2 regions of the Streptomyces sp. NPDC003027 genome follow, and region 1 is predicted to be linked to the other one. Evidence: riboswitches for the same ligand, from Rfam matches in the RefSeq annotation. Region 1 holds a riboswitch; the other holds the start of a gene.

Region 1 (7,338 bases):
TTCCGCGTGTGACGCGCAGCCCGTTTCTGGTCTCCCCCCGCACCGTGCCGAGCTTCGTCGCCACGATGTCGCGTGCCGCTGACGCACCCACAGATGTTTCCCCCTCCGCTCGCCGTCGGTCCGTCCGCGCGGCAGCACAGACTCCCACGGCACACAGAGCCCTGCAATCGGGTTATCGGGCTTTCACCTGCGGCGATACGGCCGGACTCGCGGCGCCGCACCGTCCTGCCTCGGCCGGCTGCCCACACCGGCCGAGGCACGTCCGGTCCGGCTCTGAGACGGCGTCGTGTCCGGTTCGGCTCTGAATCGGCGTCAGGTGCGGTCGGCGGTGAGACGCCGTCAGGTCCTGTCGGCGGTGAGTCCGTGTCAAGCGCGGTCGGCGGCGGGGGCGGGCCGGCGCTTCTCGGCGCGCGCCTCGGCGACGGCGTACGTGAGTCCCGGCAGGGTCAGCAGCACCGTGCCCCACAGCGGCAGGCGGAAGAGCGGGGCGTCGCCCGTGAGCGCGTCGGTGAGCAGGAGGACCGGCATGCCGACGAGGAGTGCCAGGAGCCAGCTCCTGCCCGGGCCGAGGGAGCCGCGGCGCAGTTCCAGGACGACGGTGACCACGGCGATGGCGAGCCAGAAGGCCAGGCGGCCCGCGGTGATGTCCACGGCCGGCGCCCAGCGGAGGAGGTGCGTGACCAGCAGGAGCGTGCCCGCGACGAAGAGGACCATCGCGCCCATCCGGAGGACTCTGTGGTGCAGCGGCCTGCGCGCCCGGGCCCAGGAGGCGGCGAACGCCTTGACGTCCTCGCCGACGACGTCGCGTGGTGCGCGTCCGGCGGCCTCCGCGTCCTGGAGGTGGGCGGAGAGCTCGGCGAGCATGTCGCGGACGGCGGCGTCGTCGAGGCCGCGGTACTCCCAGTTGCTGCGGCAGACCGCGAGTATCTGCTCAGTTGTCATGCTGTTCCCCCGTGGGTTCGTCGGTGTCGGTGAGGACACGGCCGGCCTGCGCGGCGAAGGTGCGCCAGACGGTCCGCCCCCGGTCCAGTTCGGCGCGGCCCGCCCCGGTCAGCCGGTAGTACTTCCGGGGTGCGCCTCCGCTGGACGACGGCGCGCGGAACGACTCGACGAGTCCGGCCCGCTCCATCCGGGACAGCAGGGGATAGATGCTGCCCTCGCTGACCAGCTCCAGCCCGCTGTCCGTGAGTGCCTCGACGAACTCGAAGCCGTATCGGGGGCGTTCGGCGATCAGGGCGAGCAGGCAGAGGTCGAGCACTCCGCGCAGAAGCTGGCTGCGCCGCTGGTCACCGGCGCCCGGCAGCTCCTTTGTCATGCGGTGCATGATAGACAGCACTACCTTGCGCCGCAAGGCAGTGGCCACGCGGGGAGATAAAGCACCAAAAGGGACAGGAAGGGGCGTTATTCGTTTTCTTTTCGATTCTCCTCAGGGAGGTGAATTTCCAGTTAAGGGCGATATCGGTCACTGGGTGACGTGAATCACGGCCGGTCGACGGAACCGCCTTCTCCCCCGCCCCTCGGCATACCCGCAAAGGGAGTTCGGCGCGTTCGGACCCCGCACCGAGGGCGGCGTCACACACGTCGTCCGCATTCCGGAATTCCCGGGGGCCGGGAGACTTGTTTTCGGCGACATTCCTCGCCTACGGTCACCTGCATTCGGACGGATCGCCGAATCCTGCCACCGTCCGAAAGACCGCCTATTCACCCGTCGGCAGGAGCGGGGGACCCACTTTTCTCTCCGGTTCGGAAATCCGGATCGGATCGGGGTGAAGTCGCACGCGTGCGGCCGGGCATCTCCAGCCCGAACCCGACAGCTCACCCCGCAGGCGCCGGAGAGGAACTCGTCATGCCCGCACACGGTAAGCACCGGCGCCCCAAGCCACGCCCTCTCTCCCGGGGCATCGCCCTCGCGAGTACGGGCGGCGCCGCACTGGCCCTGCCCCTGGTCGCGACCGCCGCCGCCCACGCCGCTCCCGCCACGGCGGCCGGCGCTCCCACCGGAATCGCCGCGGAGAAGACCGCCGCGAGGACCGTCGAAAAGATCAGAGAAACGCTTCCCGCGACACCCGGAACCGCCGCCGAGAAGTACACGGTGGAGCGCGGTGACTCCCTTTCGGTGATCGCGGCGGAGCAGAGGGTTCCGGGTGGCTGGAAAGTCCTGTACCGCATCAACCGCAGCGCCGTGGGTGACAACCCGTCACTCATTCACCCTGGTCTCGAACTGACGATTCGCAAGCAGTCGGCGGGCGCCCCCGAGGCGCAGCCGAAGACTAAGGCGAAGGCCAAGGCGAAGGCAGCGCCGAAGGCCGAGGCGAAGCCGAAGAAGGCCGCGACGTCCACCACCGACCGCGCCAGCCGTTCCCAGGAGCGCGGCGCCGCCGGCCAGGCGCCGACGGCGGCCACGGCGGCTGCCCCGGCCGCCCCATCGGCCGCCAAGCAGTACACCAACGACCTCGACGGCTGGATCCGGGAGTCGCTGGACGTCATGGCCCGGTACGGCATCCCCGGCACGTACGACGGCATCCACCGCAACATCATGCGCGAGTCCTCGGGCAACCCGCAGGCGATCAACCTCTGGGACTCCAACGCCGCGAAGGGCACCCCCTCGAAGGGCCTGCTCCAGGTGATCGAGCCGACCTTCCTCGCCTACCACGTGCCCGGTACGTCGATGGACCTCTTCGACCCGGTCGCCAACATCACCGCGGCGTGCAACTACGCCGCCGACCGCTACGGCTCCATCGACAACGTCAACGGCCCCTACTGATCCGGCGCCGCGCAGGAGGGGCTCCGGGCCGTCGGCCAGGAGCCCCTCTCGTACGTTCGTCCTGCGGTGGAGCGGGGCCGACGGCCGGGGAACGTCGGCACTCAGCGTGCGATGTCCGCCTTCGGCCCCATGACGACGACCGGTTCCTTCCGCGGGTCCAGCGCGCGCAGGAGTCGCGGCATGACGTCGCGGGGAAGCGAGACGCACGCCTGGGTGGGTCCGCCGTGGTCGACGTGGATCCATACGCCTCCGCCCCGCCCGAGTCCGAGGGGCCGTTCCTTGTTGAGCGGGGTCGTACCGGGAACGCGGTTGTAGTCGATGGCGATCACGTAGTCGAAGGAGCCTTCCAGCGGCTCCCCGGCGAAGCCGGTGCCGTCGAGCGCGAACTCCTCGTCCTGGTCGTACGGCAGCAGCGTGCCCGGGTCGGGCAGTCGTCCGCCGGCGTCCCCGATGCGGAACACGCCGATCGGGGTGCGCAGATCGTCCGCCACATGGCGGGGGGTCCAGCCGCGCAGCGCGTTGTGCGCGGACCACGGTCCCGCCACGCGACGCCACTGCTTGCGTTCGTCGCGTTCGTAGAGCACGGCGGTGGCCCGGTTGGTGTCCGCCGTCTCTCCGAGTACGACGAGGGCCTGCCCGGTGCCGTCGGGCACCCGCCCGCGGGTGAGCGGTCCCACTCCCGGGATGCGGTCGGCCGAGGACGGCGTCGGCGGAGGGGTGGGGCGGTCGTGGGGTGCGGCGTCTCGTTGGCCGGGCGGTCCCGCCGCTCCCGTGATGGGTGGCAGGGGCGGTGTCTTCGTGCAGGCGGCGAGGAGCAGCGCTGCGCACAGGGTGCTCATCAGCGCTCGGGCGGCGGCCTTGCGGACGGGCATGGGACAGCATCCTCCGAGGTTGGGGGAAGCAACGCAGCGATCCGTACCCGATCCGCGTCCGACTCTGTCCCCCGGCCCGCACACTCACCCGTCCAGGGCACGCGACCGGCCGATGCCCCTATGGCGGCGGCGTCCTCGTCCGGCCCGGGACGGCGGGCCGGGGCGGGTGGTCGCCCTCCGGAGGAGGATCAGGCGGCGAGCCCCAGCCGCTGGCGCACCACGATCGCGTTGAGGCGGATCGCGTACGGGGCGACGTCGGCGATCTCCAGGGCGCCGACCCGGGCCTTGTCGAGGCCGACGGTCACGTCGATGCAGAAGGCGATCGCGTACATGTACGCGCCGGTCTCCTCGTCCTGCAGCGCGAAGAACAGGTCCCGGTAGTAGCTGGTCCGGTCCTCCGCCTCTTCGTAGTACGAGAGCCCCGGCTCGCCCTCCTGCGCGGCGAGGCCGGTGAACGCGTGGACGAGCTCCTTCTCGATGGTGCCCCAGAAGGCGGCGTCCGCGAACTCTCCGGGGAGCGCCTGGCGTACGGCCTCCTTCAGGGAGAGCACCATGACCATCACGGGGGCGTTCTCCTGGAGTCCCCAGCCGCGGACCATCTTCACGATGTCGCTGTCGGGTATGGCGGCGGCCGCCGCCCTGATGTTGTCGAAGTCGAAGTTGACGGTCGCCGGGGCGATCGCCTGCTGGAACAACCGGTCGATGGCGTGGGCCTGGTCGAGATGGCCCGGGCCCACCTCGATGACGGTCTTGAAGTCGGCGGTCAATGCTCCTCCTGCGGTGTCGGGCTGATCAAGGAGGGGTCAGTATGCCGAGGGGGCGGTCCGCGGGGCGACGGCGTCCCGCCGTGCGGACGGCGCCGCCCGCACGGGGCCCGGCCACCGCCCGCCCGAGGACCGTCGGCGGCCGCGCGCCGTCCCCGCCGTCGGTCGATGTCTCGCGCCGGGCCGTGGCCGTCCGGCGTGGCACTGCCCTGCGCAGGGCTGACCTTCGGTGGACACGGGGAATCAAGGAGTCGGATCACCTCGTCCAGATCGAACGCGACGCCGAACTGGCCGACCTCATGGTCCGCTTCTTCACCGGCCAGCCGTGCGAGACGCTCCCCTGCCTGAACCCCGTCGAGTCCTTCGACAGCCCCGCGCGCCGGTCGGCGGCCGGCTAGTACGGCAACGGTCTTCAGGGCGTGTCCGAGAAGTGGCCGGCGAACCAGTCGGCGGCGAGGTCGCCGACCCGTTCCAGGGCTCCGGGCTCCTCGAAGAGGTGGCCGGCGCCGGGGACGACCACGAGCCGGTTCTCGCAGCGCAGTCGCCTGCGCGCCTCCTCGTTCAGGTCGAGGACCAGCGGGTCGGCACCGCCCACGATCAGGAGGGTGGGGGCCCGGACCTCGGCGAGGCGGGGGCCCGCGAGGTCGGGGCGGCCGCCTCGCGACACCACCGCGGCGACGGAGGCGGACGGGTCCGCGGCGGCCCACAGGGCGGCGGCCGCGCCGGTGCTGGCGCCGAAGTAGCCGCGTGGGAGCCCTCCCGTTCCCGGCCGGTCCGCGAGCCAGGCCGTGGCCTGGGCGAGGCGGTCGGCCAGCAGCGCCGTGTCGAAGACGTTGGCCCGGTCGGCCGCCTCCTCCTCGTCGAGCAGGTCGAACAGGAGCGTTCCCAGGCCGGCGCGGTTCAGGGCGCCGGCCACGGCGCGGTTGCGGGGGCTGTGCCGGCTGCTGCCGCTGCCGTGCGCGAAGAGCACGATCCCGGTGGCCCCTTCGGGGACCTTCAGACGTCCCGAGACCCGCACGGTGTCCAGCGGGATGTCCACGTCCGTGTCCTGCGGGGTGATGCCGCCGGCGGGTGCGGCGGCCGTGCCGTGCGAGGCACGGTTGCGCTCCAGGTGGGCGAGGACCTCCTCCTCGGCGGTCTGGGAGAAGTCGCTGTAGAACTGGCCGATCGCGTAGAAGAAGTCGGGCTCGTGCACGGCCACCGTCTCGTCCGCCTCCCCCCGGACCCGGGCGGACCAACCGTGGGGCGCGACCGGGACGGCGAGCACGATCCGGGCGGCGCCCCTGGCCCGGGCCACCCGGCAGGCGGCGACCGCCGTGGCTCCGGTCGCCAGGCCGTCGTCCACCACGATGACCGTCCGGCCCTCCAGGTGGACCGGCTGCCGCGACCCGCGATAGCGCTGGGCCCGCTGTGCGAGGACCGCGCGCTCGCGCTCCTCCACGTCCGCGATGGCACGGTCGGAGACGCCGGTCTCGCGCAGTACCCGCTCGTTGACGACCCGTACGCCTCCCTCGCCGATGGCGCCCATGGCCAGCTCCGGCTGGTACGGCACCCCCAGCTTGCGTACCAGGCAGACGTCCAGGGGAGCGCGGAGGGCGTCGGCCACCTGGGCGGCGACGGGCACGCCGCCGCGCGGCAGCCCGAGGACCACGACGTCACGGCCCTTGAGGTGGTCCAGGCGGGCGGCGAGTTGCCGGCCCGCGTCGGTGCGGTCGGTGAAGAACATGGCGTGTTCGACTCCCTGGTCTGGAGAGCGGTGCGCGGGCGCGTGCCTCTCGCTCGGCGCGCGCCGCTACGCGACCGCGGCGGTCAGCGTGCCGTCCGGGGCCAGGTCCACCCGCGCACCGCGCGGGCGGCTGATCCGGCCGAGGACGCCGTGGAGCCACCGCGTGTCCCGGCCGGAGGCGTGTTCCAGCCGCATGCGCCGGGCCCGCAGGGGGATCATGCGCACCTCCTGGAGGCCGCCGTTCTCGGCGGTCACGGAGACGATGGGGAGAATCCGCAGGTCGTCGCGGTACCGCTCGTATCCCGCGATGCCCTCGTAGTCGTTGATCAGATCGCCGCAGCCGTGCAGGACGAGCTTGCCCCGGTACACCTCCAGCGGCCGTGGATGGTGCGAGGAGTGCCCGTGCACGATGTCCGTACCGCCGTCGATGAGGGCGTGCGCGAAGGCGACGTCGGCGGACGTGAGGGCGTAACCCCAGTTCGAGCCCCAGTGGAGGGAGACGACGACGATGTCGCCGGGGCCCTTCTCGTCCCGTACGCGCGCGCTGAGGCGGGCCGCGGCGGCGCCGCTGGGCGCGGCGGTGTAGTGGACGCCGCTCCGCTGCGGGCCGGCGGCCCAGCCGGGCGGGATGCCACTGGAGGCCATGCCGACGGCGAAGACGAGCACCCGGCCGCCGCCGGGGAGGCGGACGACCGCGGGCCGCCGCGCCTCGTCGGCGTCCCGGCCGGCTCCGGCCGTGCGCAGCCCGGCGTCGGCGAGAGCGTCGAGGGTGTCCTCGAGGCCGCGGGGGCCGTAGTCGAGTACGTGGTTGTTGGCCAGGGCGCACACGTCGGGGCGTACGGCGGCGAGGGCGGGCAGGTTGGCGGGGTGCAGCCGGTAGTGGATGGGCTTGCCGGGGGCCGCGTCGCCGTCCGCCGTCACGGCCGTCTCCAGGTTCACGACGCGGACGTCGGGCGGATCGGCGGCGAGGGCGCCGAGGGCGTCTCCCCAGGGGTAGGCGAAGTCCACGGGCCGGGGGATCGGCCCGTTCGCGGCCTCGGCCAGCTCCACATAGCTCCGTGCATCACGCACGTACTGCTCGTGGAGGACCGGATCGGCGGGGTGGGGAAGGATCTGGTCGACTCCCCGGCCGAGCATCACGTCTCCGCTGAGGAACAGCCTGACCAGGTCAGTGCCCATACGTCCAGGGTAGGCGCGGCAGGGGGGCGGACG
Region 2 (7,338 bases), on a different contig from region 1:
AGGTGGCGGTGAGGTTGTCCCCGCCGGACTCGACGAGGATCAGGTCGAGCGGGCCGACCGAGTCCTCCAGTTCTTCGACGGCTTCGAGGTTGGCGGAGATGTCGTCGCGGATGGCGGTGTGCGGGCAGGCGCCGGTCTCGACCGCCTGGATGCGCTCGGGCGGCAGGACGGCGTTGCGGAGGAGGAATTCGGCGTCCTCGCGGGTGTAGATGTCGTTGGTGACGACGGCGAGGGAGAGCTGGTCGCGCAGGGCGCGGCACAGCGCGGCGACGGTCGCGGTCTTGCCGGAGCCGACGGGTCCGCCGAGGCCGACGCGCAGGGCGCGCCGGGTGCCGTCGGGGCGGCGTGCGTCGGCGGAGAGGGCGGACGGCGCGTCGTGGGCGTGGTCGAGGTGCATGGGGCGGCTCCTTGCGGGTTACGAGGCGAAGAGGCGGACGGGCCAGGCCGCGTGCTGCTCGGCGGTGATGTCGAGCAGCGGTGCGGAGGCGGCGGGCAGGGCGTCGACGCCCTGCCGGGCGGCGGCCGCGGCGCGCTCGGCGACCCGGTCCAGGTCGGGGGTGAGGCGGGCGAGGACGGCGGTGGCCTGGAAGGGGTCGAGGCCGAGGAGGCGCACGACCGCCGTGGCGGGGCCGCTGACCGTCTCGTACGCGACGCAGTGCGCGGCGTCCTCGGGGCCGAGCCCGGCGGCGCGGGCGGTGGCGCCGAGGACGACGGGCTGGTGGGCGCCGCGCGGGAACGCGGCGGCGAGCGCGTCGAGCTCGGGGCTGGGCCAGGTGGCCCTGGCCGCTCTCATCATCTGCCGGCCGAGTCTGCGGGCGGCGGCCCGCAGGGCCGGCGAGGGCGTGCGGGCGTCGGCGGCCGCGTCGAGGTCGTGCGGGTCGAGGCCGAGCGCGGCCGCGGCGGCGAGGGCCGCCGAGGTGAGGCCGGTGGTGTGGAGGCGACCCCGGCAGAACGCGGCGAGGCCGGCCGCGTCGGTGATCCGGCCGGCCCTGACGGCTGCCTCGGCGCCGCCGGAGTGGGCGTGTCCGCCGGCGGGGAACCGCCCGTCGGCGAGCACGAGAAGGGCCGCGCGGTCGCTCGTCGCCATCAGAAGAGGAAGTAGCGCTGGGCGAGGGGCAGTTCCGCGGCGGGCGCGGGCTCGACCGGCTCGCCGTCGATCGTCACCGTGAAGGTGTCGGCGTCGACCTCGACCCGGGGCAGGGCGTCGTTCTCCCGCATGTCCGCCTTGGTGACCCGGCGGGTGCTGCCGATCGCCACGAACTCCTTTCCCACCCCGAGCCGTTGGGGCAGGTCGTCCTCGATCGCCGCCTGCGCGGTGAAGTTGACCGACCCGGTGACGGCCGCCTTGCCGAGCGCTCCGAACATCGGGCGGGGCATGACCGGCTGAGGGGTGGGGATGGAGGCGTTGGCGTCGCCCATCTGGGCGTACGCGATCTGGCCGCCCTTGAGCACGGCCAGCGGCTTCACACCGAAGAACGCCGGCTCCCAGAGCACCAGGTCGGCGAGCTTGCCGGGCTCGACCGAGCCGATCAGGTGGTCCATCCCCTGGGCGACGGCCGGGTTGATCGTGTACTTGGCGACGTAGCGGCGGGCGCGGTGGTTGTCGGCGCGGCCGTCTCCGGGCAGCGCGCCCCGGCGCTTCTTCATCACGTGCGCGGTCTGCCAGGTGCGCATGATGACCTCGCCGACGCGTCCCATGGCCTGGGAGTCGGAGGAGATGATCGAGATGGCGCCGAGGTCGTGGAGGATGTCCTCGGCGGCGATGGTCGAGGGCCGGATACGGGACTCGGCGAAGGCGAGGTCCTCGGGGACGGCCGGGTTGAGGTGGTGGCAGACCATCAGCATGTCGAGGTGCTCCTCGACGGTGTTGAGGGTGTGCGGCCGGGTCGGGTTGGTCGAGCTGGGCAGCACGTACGGCTCGGAGACGACGGTGATGATGTCGGGCGCGTGCCCCCCGCCCGCGCCTTCGGTGTGGTACGCGTGGATGGTGCGGCCCGCGATGGCGGCGAGGGTGTCGCCGACGAAGCCCGCCTCGTTCAGGGTGTCGGTGTGGATGGCGAGCTGGGCACCGGTCTCGTCGCAGACACCGAGGCAGGCGTCGATCACGGCCGGGGTGGCCCCCCAGTCCTCGTGGATCTTGAAGCCGAGCGCGCCGCCCCGGAGCTGCGAGTGCATGGCCTCCCGCGACATGGTGTTGCCCTTGCCGAGCAGCCCGATGTTGACGGGGAACGTGTCCAGCGCCTCGAACATCCGGGCGAGATGCCAGGGGCCGGGGGTGACGGTGGTCGCCTTGGTTCCTTCGGCCGGGCCCGTGCCGCCGCCGACGAGGGTGGTGATGCCGGTGGCGAGCGCCTGCTCGACGACGGTCGGTGAGATGAAGTGGACGTGGGCGTCGACGGCTCCGGCGGTGACGATTCTGCCGTTGCCGGCGATGACCTCGGTCTCCGGTCCGATCACGAGGCCGGGGTGGACGCCGTCCATGGTATCGGGGTTGCCGGCCTTTCCGAGTGCGGTGATCCGGCCGTCGCGGATGCCGATGTCGGCCTTGACGACACCCCAGTGGTCGATGATCACGGCCCCGGTCACGACGGTGTCGGGCGCGCCCTCGGCGCGGGTCGTCCGGGACTGGCCCATGGACTCGCGGATGACCTTGCCGCCGCCGAAGACGGCTTCGTCGCCGGCGCGGCCGGGTCCGCCCGAGCGGTCCTCCTCGATCTCGACGAGCAGGTCGGTGTCGGCGAGCCGGATACGGTCACCGGTGGTGGGGCCGAAGAGGTCGGCGTAGACGGAACGGTGCAGGTCAGGCACGGTCGGCCCCCTCGGTGTCGAGCGCGCCGGCGGTCTCGCCGCGCAGGCCGGGGACCAGTCGGCGGCCCGCCAGCGGTACGAGTTCGACCTCCACGGGGATGCCGGGTTCGAAGCGCACGGCGGTGCCCGCGGCGATGTGGAGCCGCAGACCGCGCGCGGCGGCGCGGTCGAAGTCGAGACCGGGATTGGCCTCGGCGAAGTGGTAGTGGGAGCCGACCTGGACGGGGCGGTCGGCGGCGTTCAGGACCGTGAGGCGGGTGACGGGGCGGCCCTCGTTGAGGGCCACGGGGCCGTCCCCGTACAGGATCTCTCCGGGAATCATCGTCGCTCCCCCGTCACACGATCGGATCGTGGACGGTGACGAGCTTGGTGCCGTCCGGGAAGGTGGCCTCGACCTGCACGTCGTGGATCATCTCGGGGATGCCGGCCATGACGTCCTCACGGGAGAGGACCTTGCGGCCGGAGGCCATGAGCTCGGCGACCGTACGGCCGTCCCGTGCGCCCTCCAGAATGTGGGCGGTGATCAACGCGATGGACTCGGGGTGGTTGAGCTTCACCCCGCGTGCCCTGCGCTTCTCGGCCACGTCCGCCGCCACATGGATGAGCAGGCGTTCCTGCTCATGCGGGGTCAGTTGCACGCTTCCACCTCACAGTCGTCCACCGGGCGGCTCTCCCGGACAGCAGCGGACGTTACCGATCTTCCACACGGTGTCGAGCCGCGTAGCGGCGCTGCTGGGTCAGACATTGCACGTTAGGGCGGAAGTTTTTCCGGCGCGTTAACTCGGGCTTTGCGTCCCCGTGGACATCGGCCCGCCGGGTTTGCCCGCGCCCGGCTCGCGATGGCGGGCGGCGATGCCGAAGCGGCTCCGCTCACCCGGAGCCGATGCGGCGGGTCGACACGGGCGACCGAGCCGATGCTCCCCGGCGCCCCCCGCCAGTTGACATTCCCGCGTGTCGTGTCGAGGTCCACTCGGAGCACCGGCGCCGTGAAAACCCTCCCTCGTTCGGCGTAGTCGATGAATCGACTTATGGGAGGGGTGAGTTGCAGAACAGGTGCACACATCTGGCGGAATCGGCTGTTCCAGCCCTGGTACGGGGCTCGTCGAACAAACCTCTGAAGATCACGAAACCTTCTTGTCCACTCGAATGGATCAGTCGTGAGGAGCCTCACATATCGCCGTTTCAGCTCGGTTTTCGACCAGTGTGTGGGTCAAGATCCCTCACGACGACAAGCCCCCGCCACCGCGGCGGGGCGGTCCGGGCGGACGCCGAGTCCTGCCGCTGTCCCGGACGTCTGGTCGACAGGAGTGGATCGGCAGGAGTGGAGGACCCGAGCAGCACGGGACGACCGAGCAGGTGGGCCGTTCCTCGGGGTGAAGCCGCAGCCGCGGCCGGGCATCTTCGCCTGCCCGAACCCGACAGGTCATCCTTCACAGGCGGCTGACGAAGGGTTGCGCATGACTGCGCAGATTCATGTCCCGTCCCTGCTGTCCCGAGCCGGAGCCGTCTCGGCTCTCACCCTCGCCGCCGTCGGCGGCACGCTGCTGGCGCCGGGCGGCGCACCGGAGGCCCAGGCCGCGACCGCACACGCCGACAAGGCGCTGCGCATCGCCGCCTCCAAGAAGGGATCGCCTTACAAGTACGGAGCGACCGGGCCGAGCAGGTTCGACTGCTCGGGGCTCACGCTCTACTCGTACAAGAAGGCGGGCAAGTCGCTGCCCCGTACCGCGCAGCAGCAGTACAACAAGACCCGGCACATCTCCGCCTCCAGCAGGCAACGGGGCGACCTGGTCTTCTTCCACTCCGGTGGAAGGGTCTACCACGTGGGCATCTACGCCGGTGGCAACAAGATCTGGCACTCCCCCAAGACCGGCTCCTGGGTGAAGCTCGACAAGATCTGGTCCTCGAAGATCTACTACGGCCGGGTCCGCTGACGGGCCGCCATCCGGCGGACGAGATGCCGAAGGGGCGCGGTGACGCCACCGCCCCCCTCCGCACCGGCTCAGCTCCCCGCGAGCGGGACGGTGAGCAGGGCCGCACGCCAGCCCGGCATGATCGGCAAGACGCCCCCTAGACCAGGGACGCCTTCCAGGGCAGGGTGATCCAGACGGTCTTGCCGCCGTCGTCGGTCGGGGTGACCGAGAGCCGGCCGCCCGCCTCGGCCGCCAGATAGCGGATGATCACCATCCCCCGGCCGTTGTCCTGCTGCACGGCCGCCGGCAGCCGCCGGGGCCGGCGCGGATGGCTGTCGGTGACGCCGACGCACAGCCACTCCTCGCGCTCCAGGCGGACGTCGACGGTGAAGTTGGGCGACTGGCCGAAGGTGTGCTGCACGGCGTTGGTGGCCAGTTCCGAGACGATCAGCCGGACGGTGTCGGCGGTGTCGCTTCCGTCCGGGAGTCCCCACTCGCCGAGGACGTCGTCGACATATCTTCGGGCGGCGGACACCGAGGCGGGATCGCTCGGCAGAGTGACGGTTGCTTCCTGATGGTCTGCCATGGCGACGCTGTCCCTTTCCCACCGGGGCCCCGCCCCGGATTGCGCTCGCCGTCAGAGTGCCACCGGACGTGCCGCCATGGGTGGCGATCCCCCAAGATATGCCGATATCTGTCCCCCGATGCGGTGAACTCCGGCGAGGCGCAACCTTTTTGAGGCGGCTCTCCCCTAAGGCATCCCATCTCGATCCGCCGGACAGAGCCTAGGAAGCACCCGGAGCGGTGCGGACGATCGTCGCCACCGCCTCGGCGATCTGGGCGTCGCTGAGGTCCGCGCGGGCCGTGAGCCGCAGCCGGGAGATGCCGTCCGGCACCGAAGGGGGCCGGAAGCAGCCCACCGCCAGGCCCTCCGCCCGGCAGTCCGCCGCCCACGCCAGCGCCGCCTCCGGCGAGGGGGCGCGCACCGAGACCACGGCCGCGTCCGGGCGTACGGCGGTCAGCCCGGCGTCGGTGAGGAGCCGGTGCAGGGTGGTGGCCACCGTCCTCGCGCGCTCCGCGAGCCCGGGCTCGTCGTGGAGCAGGCGCAGGCTCGCGAGTGCGGCACCCACGGCGGCCGGGGCGAGCCCGGTGTCGAAGATGAACGTCCGGGCCGCGTTGACCAGGTGCTCGATGACCCGGGCGGGGCCGAGGACGGCGCCGCCCTGGCTGCCGAGGGACTTGGAGAGGGTCAGGGTGGCGACGACGTCGTCGTCACCGGCGAGACCGGCGGCGTGCGGGGCGCCCCGGCCGCCCGTCCCGAGGACGCCCAGGCCGTGGGCGTCGTCGACGACGAGCGCGGCGCCGTGGTCCCGGCAGGCCCGGGCCAGTTCGGCCAGCGGGGCCTTGTCGCCGTCCACCGAGAAGACCGAGTCGGTGACGGCGAGGGCCCGCCGCCCGCCGTGGGCGTGCAGCGTCTTGCGTACGGCCTCGGGGTCGCGGTGCGGGACCACGGCCGTCTCCGCGCGAGAGAGCCGGCAGCCGTCCACGATCGAGGCGTGGTTGCCCGCGTCCGAGACGATCAGGGAGCCGCGGCCGCTCAGCGCGGTGAGGGCGGCCAGATTGGCCGTGTACCCGGAGGAGAAGACGAGGGCCGCCTCGAACCCGCAGAACGCGGCGAGTTCGCGTTCGAGGCGGGCGTGCAGCCGGGTCGTGCCGGTGACCAGCCGCGAACCGGTCGAGCCCGCGCCCCAGCGCCGGGCGGCGTCCGCGGCGGCCTCGGTGATCTCGGGGCGCCGGGTCAGGCCGAGGTAGTCGTTGCTCGCCAGGTCGAGCAGCTCCGACTCCGCGGCCCGGGGCCTCAGCGTGCGGACGAGACCGGCCGCCGCGCGGCGGCGCGCCTCGGCGTCCGTCCAGTCGAACGCGGTCCGGCGCCTGCCGGTGCCCGAACCCCCGTCCGAGCCCTCGGCCCGTGTGTCCTCGTCCCTGAGCATGAGGCAGATCCTTTTGTAGGCAGCGCACAGACCCTAACCGGCCGCGTCCGAGGTCAGAGTGTGGCGATCCACACACCTCAAACCGGCGCTGTTGTTCGGTTCCTCCTTGGCCGGGGGGTGTGCCGTAGGCCAGGATCAGCCCTTATGGACCTGCTGAACACCCTGGTGGACAAGGGGTTGCGGCGCGAGCTGCCGACCCGTGAAGAAGCGCTCGCCGTGCTGGCGACCTCCGACGACGAACTGCTCGATGTGGTGGCCGCGGCCGGCAAGGTGCGCCGTGAGTGGTTCGGGCGCCGGGTGAAGCTGAACTATCTGGTCAATCTGAAGTCCGGTCTGTGCCCGGAGGACTGCTCGTACTGCTCGCAGCGGCTCGGCTCCACGGCCGGGATCCTGAAGTACACCTGGCTGAAGCCGGACGAGGCGTCCCAGGCCGCCGCCGCGGGTGTGGCGGGCGGCGCGAAGCGGGTCTGCCTGGTGGCGAGCGGCCGGGGACCGACGGACCGGGACGTGGACCGGGTCGGCAAGACCATCGAGGCGATCAAGGAGCAGAACGAGGGCATCGAGGTCTGCGCGTGCCTCGGTCTGCTCTCCGACGGCCAGGCCGAGCGGCTGCGGGCCGCGGGCGC

Evidence for each region. Region 1 has a riboswitch for cyclic di-AMP ahead of ACWDX6_RS27035 (LysM peptidoglycan-binding domain-containing protein). Riboswitches for the same ligand answer to the same signal wherever they lie in the genome.
Region 2: another riboswitch for cyclic di-AMP. It lies ahead of ACWDX6_RS29425 (C40 family peptidase); the one in region 1 lies ahead of ACWDX6_RS27035 (LysM peptidoglycan-binding domain-containing protein).

What each region holds. Positions count from the first base shown of each region.
Region 1 covers NZ_JBSFTU010000051.1:21,164-28,501, forward strand. Annotated here, with positions in the region: gene ACWDX6_RS27020 (carboxylesterase/lipase family protein) at 1-91, opposite strand, end outside; gene ACWDX6_RS27025 (hypothetical protein) at 367-942, opposite strand; gene ACWDX6_RS27030 (PadR family transcriptional regulator) at 932-1,315, opposite strand; cyclic di-AMP (ydaO/yuaA leader) riboswitch at 1,685-1,844, shown strand; gene ACWDX6_RS27035 (LysM peptidoglycan-binding domain-containing protein) at 1,847-2,764, shown strand; gene ACWDX6_RS27040 (hypothetical protein) at 2,866-3,636, opposite strand; gene ACWDX6_RS27045 (Type-2Aa cytolytic delta-endotoxin) at 3,825-4,403, opposite strand; gene ACWDX6_RS27050 (hypothetical protein) at 4,445-4,798, shown strand; gene ACWDX6_RS27055 (phosphoribosyltransferase family protein) at 4,813-6,126, opposite strand; gene ACWDX6_RS27060 (CapA family protein) at 6,193-7,305, opposite strand.
Region 2 covers NZ_JBSFTU010000067.1:3,035-10,372, reverse strand. Annotated here, with positions in the region: gene ureG (urease accessory protein UreG) at 1-397, opposite strand, end outside; gene ACWDX6_RS29445 (urease accessory protein UreF) at 416-1,087, opposite strand; gene ACWDX6_RS29440 (urease subunit alpha) at 1,087-2,808, opposite strand; gene ACWDX6_RS29435 (urease subunit beta) at 2,801-3,130, opposite strand; gene ACWDX6_RS29430 (urease subunit gamma) at 3,144-3,446, opposite strand; cyclic di-AMP (ydaO/yuaA leader) riboswitch at 4,090-4,262, shown strand; gene ACWDX6_RS29425 (C40 family peptidase) at 4,266-4,742, shown strand; gene ACWDX6_RS29420 (ATP-binding protein) at 4,879-5,307, opposite strand; gene ACWDX6_RS29415 (8-amino-7-oxononanoate synthase) at 5,507-6,712, opposite strand; gene bioB (biotin synthase BioB) at 6,857-7,338, shown strand, end outside.